Regions from separate parts of the Neorhizobium sp. T25_13 genome, predicted to be linked through region 2. Evidence: predicted binding sites of a transcription regulator. Region 2 holds the regulator's gene; the other holds the start of a gene.
The links. Region 2 encodes LexA, which represses DNA repair genes until DNA is damaged. Its sites were predicted from a motif close to TGTTCNNNNTGTGTTCNG; they were not measured.
Positions count from the first base shown of each region.

Region 1 (13,765 bases), on a different contig from region 2:
GTTTCCTTGAAAAACCGACCAACACTGGACCAACAGATGGAGGCACACGACGCTTCCATCAACCGCGCTGTCAAACGACGAATTCCGAAATCCGAGCTCAGCGTCAAGTCGATACCGCGCCAGCAGATCCGCCGTAAGCGGCTTCTGGCCAACCGGGTGTCTGCGCTTCACGCCACGTGGAGCAGCCTCGATCGCGGTCGCCGCAGCGCGGCATGCCGCTTCGAGTGGGCACGGCTGCAAGTCTTCATGGCGGGGGAGGTGCTACCCCGCCTGCAGGAACTGGATACCGAACTAGTCTTTCTGACACTCGCTGATAAGCGCTGGCGAGTAGCGCCAACGGCCGCCGTCGATGCTTTCAAACGTCCTCGACGCAAGTTTCGGGCCGCGATCCAGTCGCTTCGCGAGGAAGGCTTCAAGCCGGTCTTTGTTGTCGCCTATGAAATATCTGGCGACCGCAATCTCGAAGCTAACTACGCTTTCGAACCGCATGCCCATGTCCTGATCGGGGGCGTCCCCGAACCGGCCTTGAAAGCTGCATTCAATGTGCGGCTCCCGCGCATTGCGCGTGGCCGCGACAAGCCGATTTCCGCACGATCGGTTTCGGCTTCCCAGATCGGGAACATCCTCGGTTACCTGACCAAAATGAAAGCTCAGGATCGGGTCGAATTCGTCCGCTCGGACGGACGTCGCGACCGCACATCGAACCGCATGACCCTCGAACAAGAAACTCTTTGGCTTCGCTGCATGGCGGCGACGCCGATTGCGCAGGTCATCCAATTCGGCGGCTTCGCCGAGTCGATGACATCGCGCTTCATCCATTGCGAAATGGCAACCATGATCGGAGATATGAAATGAAAGATGCAGTAACTCGTCACTTCGAAGGTCTACAAAGGTACGCCAGGAGGGTTAAGGGCGGCGGCGGCAAAAAGGGGTTGCCAACTGCACCTAGTAGTACTGCAAAGTCATCGCGTCCTTCCGAGAAAGCGGGCCTAGGCCCAGTTTCTGGGCAAGCAACGAAAGCTGCGGCCCGTGAGGCGAAAGCCGTACCCACAAAAAAGTCGGGCCTAGGCCCAGTTTTCGATGATGGAGAGAGCCCTAGCCGACCGTCGATAGGAGATTTGGTGGTTGAGTGTATGGATGGCGATGACGGGCTGCTCTACTATCTGTTTGCCGCAAAAGGCGGCAAGTTCGTGCTACCTCTTACGGAACTAGCCGCTACCCCGCAGAAAGTCCTAGTCGAACTCGCCAAGATCAGAGTTCGGGTGAACGGTAGAGCTGCCCGGGACCAACTCAACGCAAAAATCGAGGCGGCCGGGTCGAATAAATCAACCGTTGCGACGATCCAGGGCTACGAGCGAGTTACCCGCCCGCGATATTTTGTCTACGGCGACGGCCATGTGATTCTCGGCGAGCGTCGGCTTGTAGTCCACCCCCGAACCACAGGCAGCCAAGCTTTCGAGAGAGCTGGCGAGCTCGAAGCCTACGAAACCGGTGTCGCGCCTGTTCTACGCGATCAGGCTATCCCCCTCACCGTATTTTTCTTTGGGTTGTCGCAGGTGATCAAGCCCTTTGCGAAAGCCGCGGGGATCAACGCCGAAAACATGATGATGGATCTTGTCGGCAGGAGCACGAACTACAAGACGGCTCTTACATCGACCGTCGCTGGTTCAATATGGGGTAAGCCTGATCGGGTGGGTGGCTATGCCCACAGATGGAATATGTCGGCGCAGAAGATCGAGGAGTTCTTCAGGGAACACGACAATCACCTTCTGATTCTGGACGAGGCCACGCTCGCTGACAAGGATCCGAAGAAGCGAGGCGACGTGATCTTGAACGTTGTACATCGGCTTTCGTCGGGTGAGAGCCGGGCGAGAACGGGCGAGGCCATTACGGCACATTCGCTGAGCATGTTATCGAACTCGAACGAGCCGATGAGGACAATCCTAGCCGCCAGTGAGGACGTAACCGAAGCGTTGGAAGCGCGGTTGATATCCTTCAAACTTCCGACCCGCGAAACTGGGTTTTTCGACAGCGTTCCCGAGGGGTTTTCATCGTTGGGCGCAGCCATGAAGCAGATTTTCACGGTCACTCAAGCAAATCACGGGCTGTTGGCACGGAAATTAATCCTTGAAGTCCTTCGCTATGTTCACCGAGATCATGCTGGCTTGCTTGAGGTGATAAAGGGTGCAGTCGGCAAGTTTATGAAAGCCGCAGGCCAAGGTGAAGCTGAGATGGCGACGTTGCCATATCGGCGGGTGCAGTCATTCGCTCTGGCATACGCCACTGCGGTGATTGCATTCAAAACGAAGACCCTTCACAAAAAGCAGTGGGGCCGCGTCAAGCGCACCCTTCTGCGAGCTTGGAACGAGCACGCCAACGCGCTGGAGAGTGATGGCGATCTTCGCTTTAACGAGTACATGACCGATCCTTCTCACGTCTTCGCCGATGCGCGGGGAAGCGAAAAACCCGAGGTCTCGGACAAAGCTTTTAAGAAGATAGACGGAATCGTATTCACGGCGAAGGACAAGACGCTGTGCCTCGCTGTCCCTCTCCATGCAATCGGCAAGCTGAACTACTCGACTGCCAAGCTCAAGCAACTCAAGAAAGACGGGATTCTCCGGGCCGGAGGAAACCTCCAGAGCAAACTGCGGCTGCGCAGGGTCGGTCGTGAGGAAAGGCGCGACGTTTTTTACGTGTTCAGGGTGACCGCCATCAACTCTCAAACGCGGTTCAACGAATGAGCGAAAAACTCAGAATACGCTAAGATGTTGATTTTCAATAGAAAATGTGCATAATGGCGGCTGTTCGGCACTGAGGCCTTACCTTATTCAACCTTTGCCGAGCAGCCGATGAAAACAACAATTGAGCGCCCCCGTGGCGCTCTCATTCGTTTAGGAGCCGCCATGCACATGCCTTCAACAGCCCCGGTCGTTCAAAACTCCAAAAATGTGTCGCTACCGCACGTGTCGATCCTCAACGGGCCGCGACAAACATTGGTCGTCGCTCAGCCCCGCGCGAAGTCAACCGCGCCGACGAAAACAGGCGGCGCGCCGCATGTCCTGCTGGTTGGCCTTGATGATCAGGGTAAGCCACATGCCTCGTGGTTCGAGGAAAATCAAGCCGACGCCGCCGCAGTCGCCGCTGATATTATGGGAATGGCGCTTATCGGCGTGGCCTCCGACGAGCTCGCAGCGATCGCCTCGAAGCTGCCGCGTGGCAAACTGTTCGAGAGCGGCAAGGCGTTCGTGCCGTTCGTCAAGCGCACGGTCTACGACCAGCTCGCGACGTATTTCGATGAGGAGTTCGCGGCCTCGACCGCTGCCCGGGTCGAAGCTGCACAGGCGGCAGCAGCCGAAGGATATGCCAAGGCCAGCAAAGGCGAGGTGCCACCACGCCAGCCTGAGGACTGGTCGAAGATCGTGGTTGGCGATTTGGTTCTGGCGGAAGACGCACCATCGGAAGGCTGGTTCGAGGCCGAGGTGATCGAACAGGCTGCTAACGAGCAATTTCGTCTGAAGTGGCGTGATTGGCCCGATCTTCCGAATTTCACCCGGGGCATCACCGATATCGCCCTGCTGCATCCCAAGCATGTGGCCGCGTGAGGCGTTCATGCAGACGATCACGATATTGCCGATGATCGATATCGGTCCAGGCCCTTACAGCAACCTTCGGCAGCGCACGGCGATGAACCTCGACAGGACCCGGCTGATCAGCGAACTCAACGATCGGCTAAGAGAAACGTTCGCCGGCGGGCGGGTGATGCTGACGCGGTGCGTTCAAGGTCTCCCCGACGATGAGCGGGCGCAGTTGCTGCGAGCCGTGAGGGAGTTTGATGCCTTCGATGCGGCGAACGATCCGCAACGCGAACATGACTTCGGTCGCGTGCTGGTCGCAGGGCAAGGGTACTTTTGGAAGATCGACTATTTCGATAGCGACCTAGAGTACTTATCACCCGATCCAGCCGACCCAGCGGTGACGACGCGCGTCATAACAATCATGCGGGAGGACGAATATTGAGCCTCCTGCTTCAAGTGGACGTTGACCCCCAAAGCCGCGATCATTTCGCGGCTTCTTTTTTGTCAGGTGTTGCTCGGTTTTCGTCCTGCTCGCATTGCCGCAGGCCGGGGCCGGGCGGGGTCAACCTCAGCGAAAAAACGGCCGACCTTGACATCCAGGGCCGCTGCCAGAGCTTCCAAAACCGAAATAGTGACGTTCTCCTCGCCCCGTTCGATTCGGCCCACGTACGACCGGTCAATCGCCGCCTCAAGCGCAAGCCTTTCTTGAGAAAGGCCTCGCTCGACGCGCAGCTCGCGCAGATTCCAGCCGATGAGTTTGCGGGCGTCCATGATGGCGCACAAGGCCACATTGAGTGCTTGACAATCGACGGACTGTCAGTCCCATATTCGTTGCTACAAGTTCCACCTCGCAACCGAACAGATGCCTCTGAGGGAGGCGATCATATGCGGTTAGGCAAGGTATCTAAGGGAATTCCACGATGACCGCCTACATTGACGCCATGCGCCGCTACGTCGACTTCTCGGGGCGATCAACGCGAGCTCAGTTTTGGTCCTACCACCTCGCCCTCCTGGGGATCGCGGTGGGCACCTTCATCATCGACATCGTGATCAGCGGAGGCCGTGAGCCGCAGCCGCTGGTCTCCGCACTGGTCGTGATCGGCCATTACATCCCGTCGCTGGCGATCATCGTCAGACGCCTGCATGATTCCGGCAGCAGCGGCTGGCTGGTGTTGTTGTGCCTGATCCCCGGAATCGGGATCGTGGCCTTCATCGCGTTCGGCTGCTTCACACCGACCCCGGGGCCGAACCGGTACGGCCTACCCCTTCAGCCTCACTCGCAATCCGCCCCTGCTACCGCCCCAGCAGCATCTCAAGCCGCCAACGGGTCAGTGGTCGATCGCATCGAGAAAATAGCCGCGCTGCGTGCGTCTGGTGCGATCGATGACGCGGAGTACGCACAGCTGAAGAACCAGATCTTGAGCGGCATAGCTCGCTGACGGACGCTGCGGACCTTTGCCTTGCCGCCCGCTCGGGCGGCGTGCTCATTTGGAAATCAAAAAGTTCGGAAATTTGGAGGGACAATGAAAATCGCGATCGGTATTATTTCGATGTTTTTGGGGCTGCTGGTGCTACTGCAATCCTGCACCGTGGGCACGGCTTCCCATATGCTTGGGGAGCAAGCCACGGCCGATGCCGGTGCAGTCGGCATGCTGGTGGGTGTTCTCTACTTCGTCGGCGGAGCATTTTCGTTCGGCCTGCCGGTGGTGGCGATGGGCGTGTTCGCGGTGGCCTCGCTGCTGGCTTTGGCGGCCGGTGCGAGCGGAAACTTCAGCGACATGACAGTTTGGGCCGTGGTGGCCTTTATTCTCGCTGTAGGGGCATTTTTCTCGTGGCGTTCGGCCCGCAAGGGGAAGGTAGCGGCGAACAATGCGTAATGTCTCCAGTGCCGCTCTGATCTCGATTGGCTTGCTGGCCGGGGCAGGCAGTGTTCGCAGCGAGGACTTGCCCTATTTCGTTGGCAACGTCTGGGGCGTGTGGCAGCACCTACCCCCGAAAAATGCCAAACCCGACGACAAGCCTCATTGCAGGCTGGGAACCATGACGTGGCCGAACAGGGGGCTCAACTTCGTGTACGTCCTTACCAGCGCCGAATATATCGAGCCTTGGCTCCAGATTTATTCTGAGAATTGGGAGCTACCGATCGGCAACAAGACGAACGTCGATCTCATAACCATTGCCGGACGGCTGAGCTTCGAGCTGGCGGCGGAGAGCAACAATTCCCTGACTGGCTCAACCGACCCCAAGGTCGTCGGGAAGGACAAGTCTTTCAGTGTCGAAGTTGCCCTGTCCTACATGCTGGACTCGCGCCGCAAGGGCATCAGCACACGCATCACGTTCGCCGGTAGCGAGCCGGAATGGCATGTTCCGCCAATGGGCCAGTTTGAAACGTATCAGGTCAATGCCAATCTCAACGGCTGTATAGCCGACCTTCGTGGCAAAGCGGCTGATCTCTTCAGGCGCGGCAGCGGCAAAGCTGACGGCAAAACCTCACCCTTCGCGCAGTAGTTTTCCGACATCAGTGTCTATTGTTCTAGAGATGACGCGGAGTTACCAGAAATATAGCGAACGTTACTTATCTTGGATGTTGATCCTCACAGCAAAGCAAGATATATCTATACATATTACTTAAACCTCCTTGGTGAAATAATATTGCAGGCAGTGCATAATAACGACCCTATCGTTGATCACGGACAGGTTCTTGTTGTGACATCATCGTCGCCCGGCATTGTCTTGACATTCTGGCAATTGTCATATCGGATATTGTTCCACAAGCCAACGCGCCGCACGTTTCCTTGGCTACTATTCGGGGGTCTGAGATGACGCGTGCAATCTGCATCAAATGCGGGAATGAGAAACATGGCTCGTGGACACCCTGTCGAGAGTGCCGCTACCAGCCGTTCGGAGTTCCCGATGTCGCATGGTCGTTGATACTTTCGGACCATTACCTATCCGGGGATACACTGGACTGGATTGGCCAGTACATTGTGGCAAACAAGCGTCTTCCCCTGTTTGAAGCGGAGGAGATCAATACTCTCTATCAACGCGCGGAAGAGACCGTACTAGCTTCATCGCGGTCGTTGTCAAAGCGTGGATTGTTGCCTAAGACTTAGTAAGATTGCAACATATGCCAAACGACAGGGCGCACATGAGGAAGAGATATCTCGTAATTCTGGCCGTTATACTAGTCTTTCCCATGGCAGTTCTTGCGGAAGAAGAGCCTACGATGGAGGATCTTGTCAGGGATGCGAAGCAGAACTCCACGCTGAAACAAATGATATCGATGTCAGCTCAAACACTCCGGTGGGTGAACGCTAGGCTCAGTGAAGAGAAAAAGCCTCTTCTATTCTGCGAGCCGAGGGGTACAGCGATAACAGCGAACGACGCTCTTGCAATTATCGCATCCCAAGTCCGAGACTCAGAGTGGATCCGCAAGGACAAATCATCGAATATGCCCATGCATCTCCTCTCTGCCCTTGTCGAAAGATATCCGTGCTAATTCTGCTTCGCTGCGCGAGATAGAGCTTCATTGAAGCGAGCATCCCGGCTTGAATGACACGGTCTTTGTTTGCTCAAAGCCCTTGTCGTGGATATTTTTTCCCTTCTCCCTGAGGTCTGCTTTTATAAGTTTGCATGACGGGCCCTGGATTTCGATGGAGATATCCACCCGGACCTCATAATCGGTACCGATAGTAGAGTACTTCCCCATCCACTCAAACGGCTGGCGTTGCTCGTCGCGCAGAACGCTGGAGAGCGTCAAAATTCCGTCCCTGAAACTGCTTGAGGTAGACATTGTAATCTTGTTCGTCTCGCCGGGCTTAGAAGGGTCGCTGCATGAAATGCGGTCCGAGGTAGTTTTGCCGATGTCGAACAAGGGGCTGATAGATGACCACCTGCCATTGACCTTGCAGCCTCGTCCGAATGGTCCACCATATGCGAAAGTGTAGAATGTTTTCCCCTCGGATCGAACGGGCTGAATATATGCTCCGCCAGAAATTGGGTGTTTGTAGGCGTTGAAATTATTTTTCAGCGTGTTCCATGTATATTTATCGGTGTGGGTGGTGATATTCGATAGCTGAATATATTGAAACGCTGGCTTCGCAGTATCAGCTTGGGCGACGGACGTCGTGACCGCAAGCGCCGTAAGGGTGACGCAGAATATTCTCGTGCGGATGAATAATATCGATTTTTTCATCTTGCCCATACCGAAATTCGTTGCTCTGAGGGGGTGTGATCTATTTCAGCGTAGCGCGCAATTCTTCGAATACGAGACTGTCCTGTAACTTGTATAATCTTTGGAGGTGAAAGACTTATCCGCCGCACTGAGATTAAGTTCGAGCACCGCGCATTTGCCTCCTTCGATTTTTATTACTACATGAACCGACGCTACTACATCATTGCCCCAATGCGATGTGCGTTGCTTGGTTTTCATAGTGCTTGAAAGGGAAATCGTGTCGCCACTATGATTACTTGAAGACGCCATCGTGATTTCGGTCGTAGAGCCGGGCTCGATTGAATCTCTACAAACTAAACGATCTGATGTTTTGGATCCGATGTCATACAGCGGCGTGGCGTGAGAAAAACGCCCGTTAACCTTGCAACCGGCACTCCAGGGCGTCGAGTACCCAAGCGTATAAAAGGTTTTCCCGTCTATCCGCGTAGCAGTTATCATTGCGGGAGCAGATATCTTATCTCTTTGGACGAGGGGCCTATTTGTCAAAACCTCAAGATAGCGCCTTTCGGTCTGGACGGTTACATTTGGGATTTCAATTCCGTACCGTACCGGAAGAACCGACTCTGCCTTGGCAGGCACAAATTGTGTTGCCGCCAGCAACGCTGCGATGATGGCTGACGAGCTGATATTCGACATAAGGGGCCAGATGGGTCGCATAGGTTTCTCAGTAGCAGGCATATTTGCCGTTAACGAGCATGCAGTTGTTCTTTTGAGAAGGTATCATACTGCTACCTGAATTATTCTTGATCAACGCGTCGTTTGCCTTCCGTAATTTGGAGACTAGGCTTTCATTTCCTGCACGCGTCGCTGCATCTATCCCCATCCGGTAGGCAATGTTCGCCCGCGTCGGCTTTCCTGCTTTTTCGGCGTCGTACCCACTGCGCAGCCAATGCAAGGCATCCGCTATCTCGGCATTTTTCTGATTGATCTTTGCCTCTCGCTGATTTCCCGCAATCACCGCTTCGTCCGCGGCCTTTAGAAAGGCAATGCGCGCGCCATCAAACTTCCCGGCCTGCTGAAGTGCAATTGCTTGTCGATTGAGCTGTCGGCTATTCGTGCCATGTCGTTGTTCGTCCAGATCTGCCCTTCCGACATTATCGGTGGCTTGGGTTTGGCTGGCTAGGGATTGGACGATGGAAAGAATTGCTCCGCCTACTGCCAAGCCCGCTGCGATCTGCCCGCCGGTGACCTGACCGGAATTTCTGGTTCCCGAACCTCCGTTCCCCGATACGCAGGCCCAAGCATTTGTAGCAAGTTGCTTTCCCGGGCCGCAAACCGAATCCGCCAAGGCGAATTCTGACGTGGCGCAGGATGAAAAGGCGACAACAGCTGAAAAAAGATAGGTTAGTCGCTTCATTTTCAATCCCCCCGTAAGAACCCTATCGAGGACACAATTTATTACTACAGTCAATTCCCGCCGAACGTAAATTTAAACGCGTGGCCGGCACTAACGGTATTGGGTCTAGCACTACATTTCTTCACTAGTTCTGACCCTATCATGAGTCTATCCACGCGTGCGGTTTGTTGTCAGCGAGCTCCCTCGTATGCGGTCTGCTGGGCAGATGCCACGGTTGTGCTACAAGCTGGCTCGATAAGACGACAAGGCTCACACCCATGATACGGCTGCAACAGCGGGGCTTACTTGGATTTCTGGTAAATCCCTTCAATTCGACTGCCCGAATAATAGAACTTGATGGGCACCACCTTCGGGTCACGAGATTGGGCGAGACGTCGTCCATCTCTTTGGAAGCCATGACGTCGCCACCATCGGTGCGAAAGGGCTTGTTTGGTGCAACGCTGACGCTCTCAACAGCAGGAAGCGGGAACATTATCCTGCGCTGCGCCGGACACCCTGAAGCCCGTGATTTCTCCATTGAGGTCAAAAAAGCTTGGATTGACTTCAACCTTTCGGCTTTTGCTCGCGAGGCGGACCGCTTCTCCCGAGTTCATGCCGTTGTCGCCAACCTCTTCAATCCAACCTCCTATCCGGCGGCCTGCCATGTTGCACCCTTTCTTGCCGAAGCGAGAGCCCTCGATGACGCACTTCTATCGAAGCTCCAGCCAGATGCCATTGGCTCCGAGGCGGCCGCTGGTGTCGCATTGGTCAGAAAGTTTGCAAGCGAACCTCGATTAGGGAGAGCAAGTGCCATTGCAATATTCGTGACGGCTGCGCTGGACCGGTGGAAGGACTTCTTTGATACGATTGAGAGCAAGCCTCTGACGCCGGAACAGCGTCTGTCGGTCGTGGTGGACGAGGATGCAACATTGGTCCTCGCCGGTGCCGGGTCCGGCAAGACTAGCGTGATCACCGCGAAGGCAGCCTATCTGGTCAAGGCCGGTATACGCAAGCCGGAGGAAATCCTGCTGTTGGCCTTCGCGAAAAATGCCGCCAAGGAGATGTCTGAACGAGTGGAAGCGCGCTCAGGTGTTTCAATCGCGGCACAAACGTTTCACGCAATTGCCTATGACATCATCGGGATAGTGGAAGGGACAAAGCCCGCGCTGGCCGATCACGCCACCGATGACTTGGCGTTGAACAATATGATCAAGCAGATACTGAAAGACCTCGTTCTCACGAGACCGGAGGTGTCTAAGGCAATCATCCAATGGTTCGCCCACTTTCTGGTGGAGCCCAAGACCGAATGGGACTTTCAGACGAAACACGACTTCCACACCCACATGGAGCAGCAAGACCTGCGTACGCTGCAAGGGGAAAAGGTCAAGAGCTACGAAGAGTTGCAGATAGCTAACTGGCTTTACGAAAACGGCGTGGAGTATGAGTACGAACCCGTCTACGAGCACAAGACTTACGACACCGGGCGCCGTGAATATTGTCCGGACTTCCGCCTTACGGAAAGCGGCATTTATATCGAGCATTTCGGTGTGCGACGCCAGCAAATGTCTGATGGTAGCGAGCGGCTGACGACAGCTCCCTTCGTTAACCGCGAAGATTACCTTGCAGGCATGGAATGGAAGCGTCAGACCCACGCCGCACATGAGACGACCCTCATCGAAACCTACAGCTACGAACGGCAGGAGGGCCGCCTGCTGGCGGCCCTAGCCGAAAAGCTAGCCCCGCATGTAAATCTCCTGAACCCTCGCTCGGCTGAAACTCTCTACGACCACATTGTCGAGCTCAATCAGATCGATGCGTTCTCGCAGTTGCTCGGGACATTCCTGCGGAAGTTTAAAGGCGGTGGCTACAGCCTCGCGGCCTGCGACGCCAAGTCCGAGCGCATGAAACTAAGCAAGCGAGGCAAGGCGTTCCTTGCAGTATTTGAGCCTGTCTTTCAGGAATATCAGCAACGGCTTGGCAAGCGGATCGACTTCGAGGACATGATTCTCAGGGCCGCGCACTACGTTGAAACAGGCCGGTACGTGAGCCCGTTCCGCCATATCCTCGTCGATGAATTCCAAGATATCTCGCAAAGCCGAGCCCGGCTAGTGAAGGCTCTAAAAGCCCAGCACCCAGACGTTCGCATCTTTGCCGTGGGCGATGATTGGCAATCTATCTTCCGCTTTGCCGGGTCCGATATTCATCTCATGCGCCACTTCGGCGGTGAGTTCGGGGGAAGCTTCGATGGGCAATCCGGCATACACCGGACGGTCGACCTTGGTCGCACCTTCCGTTCCGTTGATAAGATCGCGTTCGCGGCTCAAGCCTTCGTTCTCAGGAATCCGGCGCAGATCCAAAAGCAAATAATTCCCGCCGGGATTGCGACAGAACCGGCGATCAAGATCATGATGACATCGAAGGGCGAGGAAGGACTGGGGGAAGTACTGGCCGCGATGTCCGCTAAGTTGGACGCCGGGCATACAGCCAGCGTGCTCCTTCTGGGGCGCTATCGGTTTATCGAGCCGGACATGCCGAATCTCCAGCGGCGGTTTCCAGGACTGCGTATTAGTTTCAAAACCATCCATGCTTCGAAGGGCCTCGAGGCCGACCATGTCATCCTCTTGAACGCAGACAGCGGCCGCACAGGCTTTCCCTCTGAGATCGTCGATGACCCCTTGCTTGCTTTGGTCTCACCTGAGGAAGAGGTGTTCCCAAACGCGGAAGAGCGGCGAGTGATGTACGTGGCGATGACGCGGGCGCGTCACAGCTTGACGATCCTTTCCTCCAATTCGAGACCCTCGTCTTTTGTCACTGAGCTCAAGAAAGATCCCGTCTATGGCGTTGCTGCGGCGGTCGGCGCCGAACAAGAAGCTTACCAGTGCGGTGAATGCAGCGGGCGGTTGCTGGGTGCACGAGGAAAAAATGGCCGCACCACATATCGCTGCGAGCACGTTCAGTATTGCGGCAATCTGCTGCCCGCCTGCCCGTCCTGCGGCGCTGGCACGCTACGTCGCGCGGCGGGATCGACTGAAGCTCGGTGTAGCTGTGGTGCCAGCTACCCAGCGTGCCCCGAATGCTCGGATGGATGGTTGATCGAACGAACCGGGAGATACGGCCCTTTCCTCGGTTGTGTTCGATACCCCACCTGTGACGGGAAAATGCATACTCCCCGCCCTGTTCGGCGCGAGCGGAAGGTCAAGTCTAAACTTTAGTGTACTCTTCGACAGGAGAACATCGCGTCCCTGCTGCGCCAATATTGGCAATGCAAGGATGAGCAGCGCAATGCAGCGAAAGGTCGCTCTCCCTGAGAACTAGCCTCTTGCGGGAAATTTCTACCTGCCATTTCTCCGCTCTGATAGCGCGATGGTAGGGAGGGAGCCTTCTGCAAGGTGATGTCCGGCGCCAGCCGCGCACTGTTAATTCAGCCTCGCTCACACGGCACAAAAAACATCACGGTCTCAGGCAAAGTTTTTCATGCTTCTTCACCCCTGACATGTCGCAGACGATGTGCTTGACTTGGAAGGGGTGGGAGCGGACGTCCGCCACGCTGGTTACCGCCTTGCCCGGAAGAATCGTGTCGGTTGTTCCCCATGTCTTACTTGTGCAGTCGTTCCCATCGCCGTTCATGTGGTAACACATCACCACCTGAATAGGTACAGAGCATCTATTCTCGATACGAACGTAGTCCCAATCGACCGCTCCTTTGCCAGCTTGGCTAAATTTTGCGCAGTCGCCACGAATTACCGGCGCTCGATTATCTTTCGCAGCATTCTTTTCGGGTTTGCTTGACCAAGGATCAAGGGTTGGGTCGCGATCTGCCTTGGACTGAAAGTTCTCTATTATTCGCTTGTTATCAGTAGCCGATTTCGTCGTATTAGATGGCGCCGGGATCTGGACGGCCGGTCTCGATGGCGATTTCGGAGGGTTACGTTTTCTAGCAACACATTGGTCCAACAGATCTGGATCAAGCCCCTGAGGTGTTTGCGATTCATCTACGCACTGACGGTGAATCATATCCGGCTTGTATTCACGCTCTGCTGCAGCGTTGCCAACGGTTAGCCACAGGGAAGCAATCGATATAAAAATCACGGGCCGTCTAAGGGTTTTTGAGAAGGTCATGTCGCGCACCTGCCGTCAAAATTCTTGTATCTTAAAACCGCTTTACTCAAAGTTCCCCTTCTTTCACAAATCTACTCTTAGCGTACTCGTAGTACTTCCGCCAAGAATCAAGAAAGCTACAAAACTCTTCCGCGTATCCATCTTTTCGGCATTGAGCAGCCGCATGCCTGTAAACTGATATTTCCTTAGCAAGGCGCTCAACCTTTGCCTTATCAGTCTTGGTCACTCCGTCTTTAATTATTACTTTGCTTTGCCTGACGTTATAAAGCACGTCCATTATTTCGGTCATAAACCGTTCCCCGTCATATTGGGGAGATTCCCCATAATAGGGCCTCAGAAATTTCGCAAACTCTTTGGCATCCAGGGGCTCGCTTGTAAAATTGTGAGGGTCCCTCGTACCCCCCGCCTGACACAAAAAGGCGCGCATTCCGCTATTCTTTGCTGCGGGGGAATCATCACGCTTGTCTAGGTAGTAGACAAGGGCGTTGTATTCCCACCAAA
Region 1 is NZ_PVBI01000005.1:349,763-363,527, reverse strand. Features, by position in the region: gene C5J22_RS14590 (hypothetical protein) at 1-855, shown strand, start outside; gene C5J22_RS14585 (DUF927 domain-containing protein) at 852-2,741, shown strand; gene C5J22_RS31175 (hypothetical protein) at 2,850-3,602, shown strand; gene C5J22_RS14575 (DUF3768 domain-containing protein) at 3,610-4,017, shown strand; gene C5J22_RS14570 (helix-turn-helix domain-containing protein) at 4,080-4,346, opposite strand; gene C5J22_RS14565 (DUF805 domain-containing protein) at 4,496-5,014, shown strand; gene C5J22_RS14560 (hypothetical protein) at 5,099-5,452, shown strand; gene C5J22_RS14555 (hypothetical protein) at 5,445-6,083, shown strand; gene C5J22_RS14550 (hypothetical protein) at 6,703-7,074, shown strand; gene C5J22_RS14545 (hypothetical protein) at 7,102-7,779, opposite strand; gene C5J22_RS14540 (hypothetical protein) at 8,474-9,166, opposite strand; gene C5J22_RS14535 (UvrD-helicase domain-containing protein) at 9,529-12,357, shown strand; gene C5J22_RS31170 (hypothetical protein) at 12,596-13,264, opposite strand; gene C5J22_RS14525 (hypothetical protein) at 13,311-13,765, opposite strand, start outside.
Region 1: the regulator LexA is predicted to act here: its motif matches at 9,282-9,299, upstream of C5J22_RS14535 (UvrD-helicase domain-containing protein).

Region 2 (17,665 bases):
ATGGTCAACGATCACGCGGGCCGCCGAGCGCGATTTTCGTGCGAACGCCTTCGGCTGGGCCGCGATTTTTCTGATCGCCATCGACCTGGTGGCCGACGAAGGTGCGCTCTCGGTGCCGATTCTCGGCGGCGCTGTAGTCACCGCCCTTCTTCTCGTGCTGCTGCGCAAGGGCAGCTGGTGGCTGCCGGGCGGCATCTTCTACGCAGGCTTGAGCGGGATCTCGCTGGCGGCGATCCGTGCCGAAGACCAGGCGGGGTTCGTTGCGACACTCTTCATCTTCGCCGTGGTCTGGGCGACCGATATCCTCGCCTATTTCGTCGGCCGCGCCCTCAAGGGGCCGAAACTTGCACCGCGCATTTCGCCCGGCAAGACCTGGTCCGGTGCGATCGGCGGCACGGTGTCGGGCGTGGTCGCAAGCTCCGTCCTGACGCTCGGCGTCTTTTCCCGGCTGTCGATCTGGACGGTGGCGATCGCATTTCTGCTTTCCGTCGCGAGCCAGATCGGTGACCTGTTCGAGTCCTTCATCAAGCGCCGGTTCGGCGTGAAGGATTCCAGCCACCTCATTCCGGGGCACGGCGGCGTCATGGATCGCGTCGACGGCCTCGTTTTCGCCTGTTTCGCGGCGTTCCTGCTGACGCTTGTTTATACGGCCATGACGGGCCATCTTGATGTATCGGTTGCAGGCTTCCTCTTCGGGTTTTGAGGCCTGGGCGGCCGGTACAATGTTGAAACGGAAATTTTGATGGCCATCCTCAGCTTCCTTACCGGCTATATCATCCCCTTCGTGCTGGTCCTCTCCCTGCTCGTCTTCGTGCATGAGATGGGCCACTATCTTGTCGGACGCTGGTGCGGCATCCGAGTCACTGCCTTCTCTGTCGGCTTCGGACCGGAGCTCGTCGGCTTCACCGACAGCCATGGCACCCGCTGGAAGCTCTCGGCGATCCCGCTTGGCGGCTACGTCAAGTTCTTCGGCGACGAGGACGCCGCGAGCCTGCCGGATGCGAGCGGCCTTGCGGGCATGAGCGAGGAAGAAAAGGCTCAGACGCTCGCCGGCGCTAAGCTCTGGAAGAGAGCCGCCACCGTCGCGGCCGGCCCGATCGCCAATTTCATCCTGGCGATTGCCATCTTCGCCGTCCTCTTCAGCGTTTATGGCAAGGTCGTCGCCGATCCCGTGGTTGCCGAAGTCCAGCCGGGAAGTGCCGCGCTCGCGGCTGGCGTTGAGCCCGGCGATCGGCTGGTGGCGCTCGACGGCTCGCGCATCCGGACTTTCGACGATGTACGGCGTTATGTCAGCATCAGGCCGGATACCCCGATCGTCGTGACGGTCGAGCGGAACGGCCAGGACATCGATCTGCCGATGGTGCCGAAGCGCTCCGAGGTCACCGACCAGTTCGGCAACAAGGTCGAGCTCGGCCTGATCGGCATCGTCACCAACGAACAGCGCGGCAATTTCCGCATCGAGACGTTCACGCCGCTGCAGGCGGTTGCCGAAGGCGTCACCGAGACCGGCCATATCGTCACCGGCACCTTCCGCTATATCGGAAACCTGGTGACCGGACGGATGAAGGCTGACCAGCTCGGCGGGCCGGTCAGGGTCGCTCAGGCGTCGGGCCAGATGGCGACGCTCGGCTTTGCGGCGGTGGTTCAGCTGGCGGCGGTTCTTTCGGTCTCGATCGGGCTTTTGAACCTCATGCCTGTGCCAGTTTTGGACGGCGGTCATCTCGTCTTCTACGCGATCGAGGCCATCCGTGGCCGACCGCTCGGCTCAGGTGCGCAGGAGATCGCCTTCCGCATCGGGCTTGCGATGGTTTTGAGCCTCATGGTCTTCGCGACCTTCAACGACATCAGCAATCTGATCGGTTGATGTCCTTCAAATCGTAAAAGAAACTGTTTATTCACTATGTTTCCAACAGTTGCGTGGCCATTGGGTCACGCAAGGGAAGTAAGTAAACAGAAATTAACGCGATACCTTGCTTGTAGGTCAAAAGAAGGTAAAACGACACACGTGGCCGGAGTCGGGCACCACCCGCCGAGGGACAACGGGAAAAGGTAAGAATTGAAATGAAGGCTGGTTCAAAGTTTTTGAACGCAGTGTCGGCGTTTGCGCTGTCTGCTAGTGTTGTTGCATCGGGCGCAGGTGTACTGGTACTTGCTTCCGCACTTTCTGCCGAAGCGGCGGTTATCCGGAGCGTTCAGGTCCGCGGCGCACAGCGCGCCGGCGAGGAGGCTGTCCGTTCCAACCTGACCATCCGCCCGGGTGTCAATTTCTCCAATAACGACATCGATGAATCGGTCCGCAAGCTCTATTCGACCGGCTATTTCTCGGATGTCAAAATCAGTGTTTCCGGCAGCACGCTGGTCGTGTCGGTGAGCGAGAACCAGCTCATCAACCAGGTCGTGTTCAACGGCAACCGCAAGATCACCGACGACAAGCTTCAGGCAGTCGTTCAGACCCAGCCGCTCGGCCCGTACAATCAGGCATTGGTGGACGCGGATATCCAGCGTCTGCGCGAAGCCTATCGCGCCATCGGCCGCAGCGACGTTCAGATCACCACCCAGACCGCTGATGTTGGCCAGGGACGCGTCAACCTTGCTTTCGTCATCAACGAAGGTGACCGCACCAAGATTGCCGACATCAGTTTCGCCGGCAATCAGGCTTATGGCGATGGCCGTTTGAAGTCGGTGCTGATCACCAAGGAATCCGGTCCGCTGTCCTTCCTGACCCGCAAGGACGTTTACAGCGAGGACAAGCTGCGCGCCGACGAGGAAGCGCTGCGCCAGTTCTATTATAACCACGGTTATCCTGACTTCCGCGTCATCTCGTCGGAAGCAGTGCTCGATGAATCGAGCAACAAGTACAATATCAGCTTCACGGTCGAGGAAGGCCAGCGTTACGAGTACGGCAACGTCTCGGTAGAATCCACGGTCGAGGGCATCAGCGGCCAGGACCTCGAAGGTCTGGTTCAGACCCGCGCCGGTAGCGTCTATAACGCCCGCGAAATCCAGAAGTCGATGGAAGCGATCTCCAAGCGCGTCGCCGCGGCCGGTTATCCGTTCGCTCGCGTCACGCCGCGCGGCGACCGCAACATGGAAAACCACACGATCGGTGTTTCCTACCTCGTCGACCAGGGCGAGCGCGCCTATGTCGAGCGCATCGAGATCCGCGGCAACACCCGCACGCGTGACTATGTCATCCGCCGCGAATTCGATTTCAGCGAAGGCGATGCCTTCAACCAGGAAATGATCTCGCGCGCCAAGCGTCGCCTTGAGGCGCTCGGTTATTTCACGACCGTCAATATCTCGACCTCGCAGGGCACTTCGCCTGACCGCGTCGTCATCGTTGTCGATGTCGAGGACCAGCCCACCGGTTCGTTCGGTATCGGCGCCGGTTACTCGGCGGGCGGCGACGGCTTCCTGCTCGAAGCTTCGATCGAAGAAAAGAATTTCCTCGGCCGCGGCCAGTTCATCCGCGTCGCAGTCGGCGGTGGTCTCGACGAAGCCCGCAGCTACAACCTTTCGTTCACCGAGCCTTATTTCCTCGGTTATCGTCTGGCGGCCGGTTTCGACCTGTTCAAGAGCAAGACCTCTTCGAACGAGTATTACGATTATGATGAGCAGGGCGTCACCCTGCGCGTAACGGCGCCGATCACCGAAGATCTGGCGACCACGTTCCGCTACACCTACAAGGAAATCCAGTACGACAACGACGGTGCCTTTGGTACCGATGGCGTCCCTGGCACCGCGGACGATAACCTTTCGTCGCCCTACATCTCGATGATCGACCAGGGCAAGTTCGTTCAGTCGTCGATTTCGCAGACGCTGACCTACAACACGCTCGACAGCCAGACGCTGCCGCGCGAAGGTCTCTACGCGACGATCACGCATGAATATGCCGGTCTCGGCGGCGACTCCGACTTCTACAAGATCTCCGGTCGTGCCCGTTATTTCCAGCTTCTGTCGACCGAAGCTGACCTGATCGGCTCCATCGCAGTCGGTGCGGGCCATGTGGTTTCCACCGGCGACAATCTGCATGTCTTCGACCAGTTCACGATCGGCGGTCGCCAGATCCGTGGCTTCGAGAACGACGGTATCGGTCCGCGTACCGCCGATCACGGCGATGCGCTCGGCGGCACGACCTACTTCACGGCCTCTGCCGAAATGTCGATGCCGATGCCGGCTATTCCGGAAGACTTCGGCCTGCGTGCTGCCGTCTTCGCCGATGCCGGTACCCTTTACGGCAATGATGTCCCGCTCGGTACCAGCACCGCGCAGGGCACCAGCATGAACTGGCGCGCTTCCGTCGGTGCGGGTATCATGTGGGCGTCGCCGTTCGGCAACATCCGCTTTGACTACGCGCATCCGGTCATGAAGGAAGACTTCGACGAAACCCAGGAATTCCGGTTCAGCATGGCGAACCAGTTCTGATCATTTCCGCTCGCGGTTGCGGGCGGAAATCTGTTCTGGAGCTTTAGCTTTATGGACCACAATGAATTCTTTCCGCCCCATGATGGCGTGAGCCTGCGCGAGTTGGCCGCCCTTCTTGGGGCTGAACTGCTTGATGGCAGCGCCGGCGATCGACTGATCCGTTCCGTCGCACCCGTTGCGCGGGCCGGCGAGGGCGAGATTTGTTATATCCTGTCCCGGAAAAGCCGTCACGAATTGGAAAGCTGCAAGGCTTCCGCGATTATCTGTGATCCCGCGATCCGTTCGATCATTCCGGCCCATATCCCGGTTCTGCTGACCAAGACGCCACACACGGCGTTTGCCCAGGCCGGTGCCATCCTGCATCCGATCGCGATGCGGCCGTCTCCGATCACTTCGTTTCCACCGGGCATCTCGCCGGCCGCGTTCGTCGATCCGACCGCCAGGCTCGAACCCGGCGTCGAGATCGAGCCCATGGCCGTGATCGGCGCGCGGGCGGAGATCGGCACCGGCAGCCGCATCGGCGCCGGAACCATCATCGGTGCCGACGTCAAGATCGGCCGCGATTGCACGATCGCTGCGGGGGCGAGCGTGGTCGCTGCTCTCATCGGCAACGGCGTGATCATTCACAATGGCGTCCGCATCGGCCAGGACGGTTTTGGTTTTGCTCCGGGTCCGCGCGGCATGCTGAAGATCGTCCAGATCGGCCGCGTCATCATCCAGGACAATGTCGAGATCGGCGCCAACACGACGGTCGACCGCGGCGCCATGGACGATACGGTCATCGGCGAAGGCACCAAGATCGACAACCAGGTTCAGGTGGCACACAACGTGCGCATCGGCCGTCATTGCGGCATCGCCAGCGGCGCCGGCATAGCCGGTTCGACGCGGATAGGCGACGGTGTATTGATCGGCGGCGCATCCGGTATTAATGGACACATCTCGATTGGAGACGGCGTGCAGATTGCCGCGATGAGCGGTGTGGTGGGAGATATTCCCGCCGGGGCGCGTTATGGCGGTATTCCCGCCCGCCCGATGCCGGATTTCCTCCGCGATACCGCGGAAGTCTTGATGCGTTCGGATGAGCGGGCGAAACGCAGAGGAGAGAAGAAGAATGACTGATGAGACCAAGCCGGTGCTCGGCGCGGCCGATATTCAGGAAATCATGAAGCTGCTGCCGCACCGCTATCCTTTTCTCCTGGTCGATAAGATCGTCGAGATCGACGGCGACAATTCCGCGATCGGCATCAAGAACGTCACCGCCAATGAACCGCATTTCACCGGGCATTTCCCGGAGAAGCCGATCATGCCGGGCGTGCTTCTGGTCGAGGGCATGGCGCAGACTGCCGGCGCCATCTGCGCCAGGAAAGAAGGCGAGGGCGGCAATCTCGTCTACTTCATGACCATCGACAATGCCCGCTTCCGCAAACCGGTCGTGCCGGGCGACCGGGTCGAATTCCACGTTACCAAGCAGAAACAGCGCGGAAATATCTGGAAATTCCATTGTGACGCGAAGGTGGACGGCGTACTTGTTGCCGAAGCCGATATCGGCGCAATGATCCGGCGCAAGGAAGAAGAATGAGCAGCATTGCAGCCAGCGCGCGCATCCATCCGTTAGCATTGGTCGAGGACGGCGCCGTCATCGGCGAGAACGTCGTCGTCGGCCCGTTTTCGCATGTCGGCCCGCGCGTGGTGCTGAAGGATGGCGTCGAGCTGCTGTCGCATGCCGTGGTGAGCGGTCGCACCGAGATCGGCCGCAACTGCCGTATCTTTCCGATGGCGATCATCGGCGGTGTTTCTCAGAGCCTTCATGAGGCGGGCGAGGATTCGACGCTGACGGTCGGCGACAATTGCGTCATGCGCGAAGGCGTGACGATGAACTGCGGCACGGTCGGCGGCGGCGGCAAGACTGTGGTCGGCAACAACTGCCTGTTCCTCGCCAATTCGCACGTCGCGCATGACTGTCAGCTCGGCAACGACATCATCATGTCGAACAACGTCATGCTGGCCGGCCACGTCCACGTGGCGGACCGGGCGATCTTGGGCGGCGGCTGCGCCGTGCATCAGTTTACCCGCATCGGCCGCCAGGCTTTTATCGGCGGTCTTTCGGCCGTCAATTACGACGTCATTCCCTATGGCATGCTGAACGGCAATCCGGGCGTCCTCGGCGGCCTGAACGTGGTCGGCATGACCCGGGCCGGCGTCGAGCGCGCGACGATCCATACCGTCCGCCGCGCCTTCAAGCAGATCTTCGAGGGCGAGAGTAACATCCGCGCCAACGCAGCGGCGATCCGCAACGACTACGCCGATTGCAAGGAAGCGATGGAAATCCTCGATTTCATCGCGGTCGAGAGCGATCGTGCCATTTCCTCGACCTTCCGCGGCAAGGGCTGATCCCACATGGCCGGCCTCCCGAGCCTTGCGCCGAAGGGCCGGCTGGCAATCATCGCCGGGAAGGGCTTCTTGCCCCTCTATGTGGCGAAAGCCGCCCAGGCTGCCGGTGAAGCGCCTCTGATCGTAGCGCTCGCAAACGAATCCGATCAGGGCTTCGACGGTTTCGAAGCGGTCTCCGTCGGCGTCGGCAATCTTTCGGCGATCGAACGCCTGTTTCGCGACAAGGGCATCACCCGTGTCATCCTGTCGGGCGGTGTTGCCCGAAGGCCCGACTGGCGCGACATCCATCCGACCTTCCGCACGATCCTGAAAGTCCCCTCGGTTGTCCGCACGCTTCTTTCCGGCGGCGACGATTCGGTGCTCCAGATGGTCATCAAGCTCATCGAGGCGATGGGCTGCGAGGTGCTGGGCGCCCACGACATCGTGCCCGGCCTGCTTGCAAAGACCGGACCGCTCGGCGCCCATGCGCCGTCCGAGGATGACCGCCGCGATATCGATCGGGCGTCCGAAGCCGCCAAGCGTCTCGGCGAGCTCGATATTGGCCAGGGCGCCGTCAGCGTCGGCGGACGTGTCGTGGCCTTGGAAGGCGTCGAGGGCACGGACCGGATGCTGGAGCGGGTGACGGCATTGCGCGCCGAGGGCCGCATCTCCGCCCGCCGCAAGGGCGTGCTCGTCAAGCTCTGCAAACCGCAGCAGGATATGCGCGCTGATCTGCCGACGATCGGCCCGTCGACCATTGAAAACGCCATCAAGGCCGGTCTCGCCGGCATCGCCGTGGAGGCGGGACGCGCTTTGGTGCTGGAAGAAGCGAAGATGATTGCCGCGGCGGATGCTGCCGGTATTTTCGTCTGCGGCATCGATCCCGGCCTGCCGCAAGGAGGATTGTGATGGTCAAGACCTTGAAGGTCGGCGTCATAGCCGGCGAAGTATCCGGCGATCTTCTCGGCGGCGATCTGATCGCGGCCTTGAAGGCAGCCCATGACGGCCCGGTCGAACTCGTCGGCGTCGGTGGCGAAGCGTTGGAGGCACAAGGCCTCACCTCGCTCTTCGACTTTTCCGAACTGTCGATCATGGGGCTGACCCAGGTGATCGCCCGCCTGCCGAACCTGATCAAGCGGATCAACCAGACGGCGACCGCGATCGTTGCCGCCAAGCCTGACGTGCTGATCATCATAGACAGCCCCGATTTCACCCATCGCGTCGCCAGGAAAGTGCGCGCCGCTTTGCCGGACCTGCCGATCGTCGATTATGTCTGCCCGAGCGTCTGGGCCTGGAAGGAATATCGCGCCAAGGCGATGCTCGGCTATGTCGATCATGTCCTGGCTGTGCTGCCGTTCGAGCCTGAGGCCATGAAGCGTCTCGGCGGGCCGGAAACCACCTTCGTCGGCCACCGTCTGACAGCCGATCCGTCGCTCCTCAAGGTCCGCGGCATCCGGGCCGGGCGCCCGGTGAAGGAGCGAGGGGAAGAAAAGACGATCATGCTTCTGCCGGGCTCCCGTTCGGCGGAGATCAAGGCGCTGCTGCCGATCTTCGGCGAGGCGGCCCGCGAGTTCGTTGTGCGCAACGGGCCGACCCGCTTTGTGCTGCCGACGGTTCCACGCCAGGAAAAGCTGGTGCGCGAGATCGCCGCCGGTTTCGAGGTCAAGCCGGAGATCACCGCCGATGCGGACGGCAAATGGGCGGCCTTTGCTGAGGCCGATGCATCGCTTGCGGCCTCCGGAACGGTGATCCTCGAACTCGGCCTGGCCGGAATTCCGGTGGTCTCGGCCTACAAGACCGACTGGCTGATCACCATGCTCGCAAAACGCATCAAGACCTGGTCCGGCGCCCTGCCGAACCTGATCGCCGACTATGTCGTCGTGCCGGAATACGTCAACGAGGTGGTGCGATCGGCAAACCTCTGCCGCTGGGCCGAGCGCTTGTCTTCCGACACCATGCAGCGTCGCGCCATGATCGAAGGTTTCGACCTCACCTGGGAGCGCCTGCAGGTGCCCGTGCCACCGGGCGAAGCGGCCGCCGGCATCGTTCTCCAGGTTCTGGACACAAAAAAGCCCGGTCGTCTCTGACCGGGTTTTTTGTTGGGTTCGCTTGGCGATTAACGCTTGGAAACCGGGATGTAGTCCCGCTGCGCTTCGCCAGTATAGAGCTGACGCGGGCGGCCGATGCGCTGCTGCGGATCTTCGATCATTTCGGCCCACTGGGCGATCCAGCCGACGGTACGGGCGAGAGCGAAGAGCACGGTGAACATGGTGGTGGGGAAGCCCATCGCCTTCAGCGTGATACCCGAATAGAAGTCGATATTCGGGTAGAGCTTCTTCTCGATGAAATACTCGTCGGTGAGCGCGATGCGCTCGAGTTCCATCGCGACCTGCAGGAGCGGATCGTCCTTGTGGCCGAGTTCGCCGAGCACTTCATGCGTGGTCTTCTGCATGATCTTGGCGCGCGGATCGTAGTTCTTGTAGACGCGGTGACCGAAGCCCATCAGGCGGAACGGATCGTTCTTGTCCTTGGCGCGGGCGATGTATTCCGGGATTTTGTCGACCGAGCCGATTTCCGTCAGCATGTTGAGCGCTGCTTCGTTGGCGCCGCCGTGGGCCGGGCCCCAGAGGCAGGCAATGCCGGCCGCGATGCAGGCGAACGGGTTGGCGCCCGAGGAACCGGCGAGGCGGACCGTCGAGGTCGAAGCGTTCTGCTCGTGGTCGGCATGCAGGATGAAGATGCGGTCCATGGCGCGCGAGAGCACCGGGTTGACCACATACTCTTCGCACGGAACGGCAAAGCACATGCGCAGGAAGTTCGACGCATAGTCCAGGTTGTTCTGCGGATAAACGAAGGGCTGGCCGATGTGATACTTGTAGGCCATCGCGGCAAGCGTCGGCATCTTGGCGATCATGCGCAGCGAAGCGACCATGCGCTGGTGCGGATCGGTGATGTCCGTCGAGTCGTGATAGAAGGCCGACAGCGCCCCGACGCAGCCGCACATGACGGCCATGGGATGGGCGTCGCGGCGGAAGCCGGTGAAGAAGCGGCTCATCTGCTCGTGTACCATCGTGTGATGGGTCACGCGATAGTCGAAGTCCTTCTTCTGCGCAGCGGTAGGCAGTTCCCCGTAAAGCAGCAGATAGCAGGTTTCCAGGAAGTCGCCATGCTCGGCCAGCTGTTCGATCGGATAACCGCGATGCAGCAGGATGCCCGCGTCGCCGTCGATATAGGTGATCTTGGATTCGCAAGACGCCGTCGAGGTGAAGCCCGGGTCGTAGGTGAAGGTGCCGGTGTGTTTGTAAAGAGCGCCGATATCGACCACGTCCGGACCGATGGTGCCCGACTTGACCGGCAGATCGACTTTTCTGTCACCGATTACCAGATTTGCGCTTGTATCCGTCATGCTGATCCTCCAACCTTTTGGCGGCATGGCGCCCAAAAAGCGCCACAAGAATTAAGCGTCCACAGTTTAGCTATATGATCCGAAAGCTGATGCCAAGCTGTCGTGACGGCATTTTGTGCAGCGCGAAAAATTATTGGGCAGCGGCGTTTGCTTGGATGTCCAACTTCCTGTTGCAGGCCTTTTTTGCGCCTCGGAATTCCCGATATTTAACCGTCGGTTGACGGCCGGGGAGGAAGCGCGCAGGTTGCATTGCCACATGTTTGGCGGTGGGGCGAATAGAGCGTTTCATGCCGGAGGAAAATGCATTTCCGACGCGTGCCGAGGCAGGGAAGCTGATATCCCGGCCGCCGGATCTCCGCATAAACGGAGGCGCATCCGACTCAGTCAAGGTCCGGGACCTGGCCGAGCTTTTTCCCGCGATCGAACGCAGCCCGCCGGTTCACACGTCACGCGGGTCCTTTCAACGCTCGACGATCCGACGCCTTGACCGGCTGCGGCGCCGTCTCCCGGCCATGCTGGAGGAGGAGACGGTCCATGGCCATGGCTTCCTTTTTCTGCCTGTTGTCATCGGGGCAGGGGCCGCCTGTTGGTTTGTGCTGCCGCAGACCCCGGCTTTCTGGCCGTATTTCCTTCTCTTTTGCGTCTGCGCGATATTTGTGATCGTCTCGCGCTACCGGTCCGGTGCCACGCACCTGTTGCCGCTCGCTCTCGCACTCTTTCTCGCAGGCATGATGCTGGCGCAGTTGGAGACCTGGAGGCGCTCCACCGTCATTCTCGATACGCCGGTGACCACCGAGCTTGCCGGCGTGGTCGAGCGCAGGGAGAGCGACGCCCAGGGCCGCTGGCGTTATATTGTCCGCATTGAGCGGACCTCCAATCCGCAAGTCAGGCGCCCACCGCAGCGTGTATCTCTGCTGGCAAGGTCCCGCCATGAGCCGGCCCAAACCGGCGAGACGATCAGCGGCCGCGCCCGCATTTCACCCCCGTCGGGACCCGCCCTGCCTGGCCTCAACGACTTTGCCTTCTCTTCCTATTACGACGGCATCGGCGCGGTTGGATTTTTCTATGGGGCGCCGAAAAAGCAGGCTGCTTCCCCTTCAACCCGGAGCTGGATTGCGAACGTCGAAACCCAGCTTTTCGATCTGCGCAGTGCAATCGCAACCCGTATCCGGAAGACCGTGCCCGGAGATCCCGGCGCCTTTGCCGCGGCGATCGTCACCGACGAGCGCCGGGCGATTTCCGAAGACACCACCGAGGCGCTGCGACTGTCGGGCCTTGCCCATATCGTCGCTATTTCCGGGCTCAACATGGCGCTCGCCGCCGGCATCTTCTTTGTCGGCGTGCGCACCGTGCTTTCCGTCTTCACGGGCTTCGCCCAGGCCTATCCGGTCAAGAAGATCGCCGCACTCGGCGCCCTGATGATGGCGACGGCCTATTACCTGATCTCCGGTTTCGGCGTTTCCGCCGAGCGGGCCTATATCATGATGGCGATCATGCTGGTCGCGGTGCTTTTCGATCGGCCATCGATCAGCCTGCGCAATGTGGCGCTGTCTGCCCTGGTCATCATCGCCATGTCGCCCTCGGAAATATTGGGGCCGAGCTTCCAGATGTCGTTTGCCGCCACCGCCGCCCTTGTCGCCGGCTACGCACTCTGGAAACACAGGGCAGAACGCCGCGATCCCGAACCTCTGCCATTCCGTCACCCTGTGGTGACGCCGGTGCTGGCATCCTGGAATTTCGCGGCCGGCATCTTCGTGACCTCGCTGATCGGCGGCATCTCGACCGCCATGTTCTCGGTCGAGCATTTCCACCGTATCGCCACCTACGGCCTTGCCGCCAACCTCGCCGCCATGCCGATCATCTCCTTTGTGGTCATGCCGGCGGGGCTGGCCGGCATGCTGCTGATGCCGTTCGGCCTCGATGCGCCCTTCATGAAGCTCATGGGCATCGGCCTGGGATGGGTGATCGCCATCGCCAAACACGTCGCCGCCTGGGGCGGCGATGTCGGCATAGGGCGACAGCATCCCTGGTTCCTGACCGTGTCGACGGCAGGTTTCCTGCTGCTGACGCTCATGAGGACGAGACTGAGACTGATAGGCCTGCCGCTGATGGTGACCGCTCTGCTGCTTTCCTGGCATGAGCGGTCGATGCCGCTGCCGGATATACTGATCTCGGAAGACGGGACGATGGTCGCACTTGTAGACGGGGAAGGGGTGACCACCAATCGCGCCCGCCCGCCCGACTTTGTCTACGGCCAATGGAAGAGGGCGCTTCTGCTCGGCGATCCCACCAAGCCTGAAATGTCGCCATCCAGGGACAAGCCCCCCGACGACAAGCAGCCCGGCGAGAAAACCAACGAGCGCCGCGAACTGACCCCGCAGCAACTGGAAACGGCAAAGTCGAGGATAAAACAGGCGCCCGTCGGCCGCTTCACCTGCGAGCCGACGGCCTGGTGTGCGGCAAGCACGGGCAAGGGCATCGTTATCGCTGTCGAGGACGGCCGTTATGCGGGTGCCGCCTGCGACGCCGCCAGTCTTGTCATTGCGCCGCGCGCCCGCTTCGACCAATGCCGGTCCGGCGCCCTGATGATTAATGGCGCCACGCTTCGCAAGGCGGGTGCCCTGGAGATTTCCCTCAACGGCGCGACCGACATTCGGCGCTGGCAGATCCGTGCCGCCATGGCGGGCGCAGACCGTCCCTGGAGCCGGCACCGCCACTATGATTGGCGAAGCCAGGGTTTCGATAGTTCATTGCCGGAACCGCTCCGGCAGATGATCAGTGATACCGGCGGATGAGGCCGACGAGCTTGCCCTGGATCTTCACCCGGTCCGGCCCAAAGATGCGGGTTTCGTAGGCTGGGTTGGCGGCTTCGAGGGCGATGGAGGCGCCGCGGCGGCGGAAGCGCTTCAGCGTCGCTTCCTCGTCGTCCACCAGCGCCACGACGATATCGCCCGGATTGGCCGTATTGCTGTTGCGGATGATCACGGTATCGCCGTCGAGAATGCCGGCCTCGATCATCGAATCGCCCTTGACCTCGAGCGCATAATGTTCGCCGGAACCGAGCATCTCGGCCGGCACGGCGATGTCGTGCGTGTTGTTCTGGATCGCCGAGATCGGCACGCCGGCAGCGATGCGGCCCATGACCGGAACTGTCGTGGCGTTCGGCGAATCGTCGTTGGCGGCAGGTTTCTGAGGCGCCGCGACCGGCTGCGGTTTGCCGAGGCTGCCCTCGATGACGCTGGGCGAAAAACCACGCCGCGGCTGCATGCTCGGCGAGTAGGCTTCCGGCAGCTTGATGACTTCGAGCGCCCGGGCCCGGTTCGGCAGGCGGCGGATGAAGCCGCGCTCCTCGAGCGCGGTGATCAGGCGGTGGATGCCGGACTTGGACGCGAGGTCGAGAGCATCCTTCATTTCATCGAATGACGGCGGGATGCCGGATTCCTTCATGCGTTCGTGAATGAACAGAAGCAATTCCTGTTGTTTGCGCGTGAGCATCTTTTGGCACCCTCAGAGTCGGAAACAAATCCAGAACGGACACTATATGTTCCATATGTGTTCTGCAAGTCCCTAAATTTCTGTGAAGTATGATGATTTTTTCTTCATAGATGCGTACCAGATATCTCGAGCCACACCACTTGCGCGGCGCGAGCCCGCTGCCAAACTAGCTTTGCGATTCCAATTCCGGGGGCCCTCGCGTGAACGCAAGACCAATCGATCATCTCGTGCTGCCGGTGGCGGGACTTACCGCTGCGCGTTCCCGGCTCACGAAGCTTGGTTTTACAGTTGCGCCCGACGCTTTTCATCCTTTCGGCACAGCCAATGCTTGTGTGTTCTTCTCGGATGGCAGCTATCTGGAGCCGCTGGCTATTGCCAATCGGCGTCATGCAAGCGCTGCCGCCAAACGCGGCAACGTTTTTACCGCACGCGATCTGGCCTTCCGCAAGGCACGTGACAGGCAGGGCTTCTCGGCGCTCGTTGTCGCGACGCGCGACGCGATGGCCGATCACGCGCGTTTCAAGATGCGTGGCATCTCGGCAGGCGACGTGCTGGAATTTTCCCGCGGAATGACCTTGGCCGACGGTTCCGAAATCCAGGCAAGCTTCCGGCTGGCTTTTGCGGGTGATGACCGGGCGCCCGACTTCCTGATGTTTTCCTGCCAGCGGATCAATCCCCTGCCGGCCGATCGCGGCGAACTGGAGCACCATTCCAATGCGGTCATGGGGCTGAGCAAGATCATTCTGTCGGCATCGGCGCCCTCCGATTTCGCACCCCTGGCCGAGCTGGTGCTGATGACGAAGGCGAAGCCAGAGGCTGCTTCGCTCGAGCTTGCGGCGGCAAATGCCCACATTCGCATCCTGCAGGATCACGAACTCGAGGCGGAATTCGCCCTGCCGCCGACGCCGGGTGCCGAGGGGCTGCGCGGCCGGGTGATCATCTTCAAGACGGCCGATCTTGCCGTGACAGAGATCACCCTTGCTGCTAATGACGTCGCATTCGTCCGCCGGGAGGGCCGTGTTCTCGTCTCGGCGGCGCCCGGCCAGGGTGTTTTGTTCGGCTTCGAGGAATAGGTTCATGGAAGTTACCGCAAATTCCAGCGTCTCCGTCGGCGAGGGAGACGGCAAGGTGGTTTTCGCGCAGGACGCAAAACTGTCGCTGATCGCCGGCCCCTGCCAGATGGAAAGCCGCGACCACGCCTTCATGATGGCAGGCGCCCTGAAGGAAGTCTGCGGCAAGCTCGGTATCGGCCTCGTCTACAAATCCTCCTACGACAAGGCCAACCGCACGTCGATTTCCGGCAAGCGCGGCATCGGGCTCGAAACCGCCATGGAGATCTTTGCCGACCTCAAGAAGGAGTTCGGCTTTCCGGTCCTGACCGACATTCACACGGAAGAGCAATGCGCCGTCGTTGCCGAGACGGTCGACATCCTGCAGATCCCGGCTTTCCTCTCCCGCCAGACGGACCTGCTTGTCGCAGCCGCCAAGACCGGCCGCGTCATCAACGTCAAGAAGGGCCAGTTCCTGGCCCCATGGGACATGAAGAACGTGCTTGCCAAGTTCACCCAGAGCGGCAATCCGAACGTGCTGCTCTGCGAGCGCGGTGCTTCCTTCGGCTACAACACGCTGGTCTCCGACATGCGCTCGCTGCCGATCATGGCGTCGCTCGGCGCTCCGGTCATCTTTGATGCGACGCATTCGGTGCAGCAGCCGGGCGGGCAGGGCGCTTCGACCGGTGGCGACCGCACCATGGTGCCGGTGCTGGCGCGCGCAGCCGTCGCGGTCGGTGTCGCCGGCGTCTTTCTGGAAACCCACGAGGACCCGGACAATGCGCCCTCGGACGGCCCCAACATGGTGCATCTGAAGGACATGCCGCGGCTGCTCGAAAAGCTGCTCGCGCTCGATGCCATCGCCAAGGCGGCTTGAGCCCGCCCACAAAAAGCGCGCAAACTGCTTCGATTGTAATTTTCGTGTCATTGATTATGAGACATTTTCAGTGACCTCGTGACGTCAAGTCCAAACCCAGGGAGAGACCCTTGACCGCCATCACCGATATCATCGCCCGCGAAATTCTCGACAGCCGCGGCAATCCGACCGTCGAGGTCGATGTCTATCTGGAAGACGGTTCGATGGGCCGTGCGGCCGTTCCGTCGGGCGCCTCCACAGGCGCGCACGAAGCCGTTGAACTGCGTGACGGCGGCAAGCGCTATCACGGCAAGGGCGTCGAAAAGGCGGTCGAAGCCGTCAACACCGAGATCTTCGATGCGATCGGCGGTTTCGATGCCGAAAGCCAGATCCATATCGACAAGACGATGATCGCGCTCGACGGCACGCCGAACAAGTCGCGCCTCGGCGCGAACGCCATCCTCGGTGTCTCGCTCGCCGTCGCCAAGGCTGCTGCCGAGACGTCGGGCCTGCCGCTCTACCGTTATGTCGGCGGCCCCAATGCCCATGTCCTGCCGGTGCCGATGATGAACATCATCAACGGCGGCGCCCATGCCGACAACCCGATCGACTTCCAGGAATTCATGGTCATGCCGGTTGGCGCCGATACGCTGAAGGACGCCGTGCGCATGGGCTCGGAGATCTTCCACGTTCTCAAGAAGGAACTTGCGGCCCAGGGCCACAATACCAATGTCGGCGACGAAGGCGGTTTCGCACCGGGCCTGAAGAGCGCGTCGGAAGCCCTCGACTTCATCATGAAATCGGTCGAGAAGGCCGGTTACACGCCGGGCGACGACGTCTGCCTGGCGCTCGATTGCGCCTCGACCGAATTCTTCAAGAACGGCAAGTACGAAATGGAAGGCGAGGGCCGCACGCTCGAGCCGGAAGCCATGGCCGATTACCTGGCCGAGCTTGCAGCCAAGTACCCGATCATTTCGATCGAAGACGGCATGGCTGAAGACGATTGGGCCGGCTGGAAGTACCTGACCGACAAGATCGGCGCCAAGTGCCAGCTGGTCGGCGACGACCTGTTCGTCACCAATTCGGCCCGCCTGCGCGACGGCATCAAGATGGGCGTCGCCAACTCCATCCTCGTCAAGGTCAACCAGATCGGCTCGCTGTCGGAAACGCTCGATGCCGTCGAGACGGCCCACAAGGCGGCCTACACCGCCGTCATGTCGCACCGCTCGGGTGAAACCGAAGACTCGACGATCGCCGATCTCGCTGTCGCCACCAATTGCGGACAGATCAAGACCGGCTCGCTGTCGCGCTCCGACCGGCTTGCCAAGTACAACCAGCTTATCCGCATCGAGGAAATGCTGGGTCCGCAGGCCGTTTATGCCGGCCGCGGCATCCTGAAAGCCTAAGGCTTTTCGATCCGATATTTGCCATGAAGGCCCGCGCCAAAAGCGCGGGCTTTTTCGCGTCATGATTCTGGTCAACGATTGCTTAAGCAAGTTCTGCGAATTTGAAGCTCTGTTTCGGATCTGATTTGAGATCCCGTAAGCGTGACAAGGCGTTAGAGCGGCATGTGGACAAAGCATCATAAGAAAAGAAAATTCGGCCGTTTTGTCCTTCCCGCCATCACAGTCGCGTTTCTGTCCTACTTCGGCTATCATTCCATCCATGGCGATCTAGGCCTGATCGCCACGGAGGAATTCGAGCGTCAGCGGCAGGCGCGTGCGGGCGAACTCGCCAAGCTGACCGCCCGGCGCGAAACGCTGGAGCGGCAGGTTCAGCTGATGAGCGACGGTTCGCTCGACAAGGACATGCTGGACGAGATCGCCCGCTATCAGCTGAATATTTCCCGCGGCGACGAAATCGTCATCTTCAACAACTACTTCTAAATTAACCCGATTTCGGTTAATTTTACATTTCTGTAACCTATTCAATAGGTTGTGCGGAATGTGAGCCATGCATTTATGGCATTGCTGGGGCAGCTTTTCTTGCCTATGGTACGCCCGACACCAGAGTGGGAATCTGGCGATACACGTCAGGGCGTAATCTCGCTCTCAACGCAGAACT
Region 2 is NZ_PVBI01000002.1:622,165-639,829, forward strand. Features, by position in the region: gene C5J22_RS06665 (phosphatidate cytidylyltransferase) at 1-703, shown strand, start outside; gene rseP (RIP metalloprotease RseP) at 743-1,864, shown strand; gene bamA (outer membrane protein assembly factor BamA) at 2,062-4,425, shown strand; gene lpxD (UDP-3-O-(3-hydroxymyristoyl)glucosamine N-acyltransferase) at 4,477-5,544, shown strand; gene fabZ (3-hydroxyacyl-ACP dehydratase FabZ) at 5,537-6,004, shown strand; gene lpxA (acyl-ACP--UDP-N-acetylglucosamine O-acyltransferase) at 6,001-6,816, shown strand; gene C5J22_RS06695 (LpxI family protein) at 6,823-7,704, shown strand; gene lpxB (lipid-A-disaccharide synthase) at 7,704-8,882, shown strand; gene gltA (citrate synthase) at 8,912-10,201, opposite strand; gene C5J22_RS06710 (ComEC/Rec2 family competence protein) at 10,795-12,996, shown strand; gene lexA (transcriptional repressor LexA) at 12,977-13,696, opposite strand; gene C5J22_RS06720 (VOC family protein) at 13,897-14,769, shown strand; gene kdsA (3-deoxy-8-phosphooctulonate synthase) at 14,774-15,622, shown strand; gene eno (phosphopyruvate hydratase) at 15,733-17,007, shown strand; gene C5J22_RS06735 (septum formation initiator family protein) at 17,170-17,487, shown strand.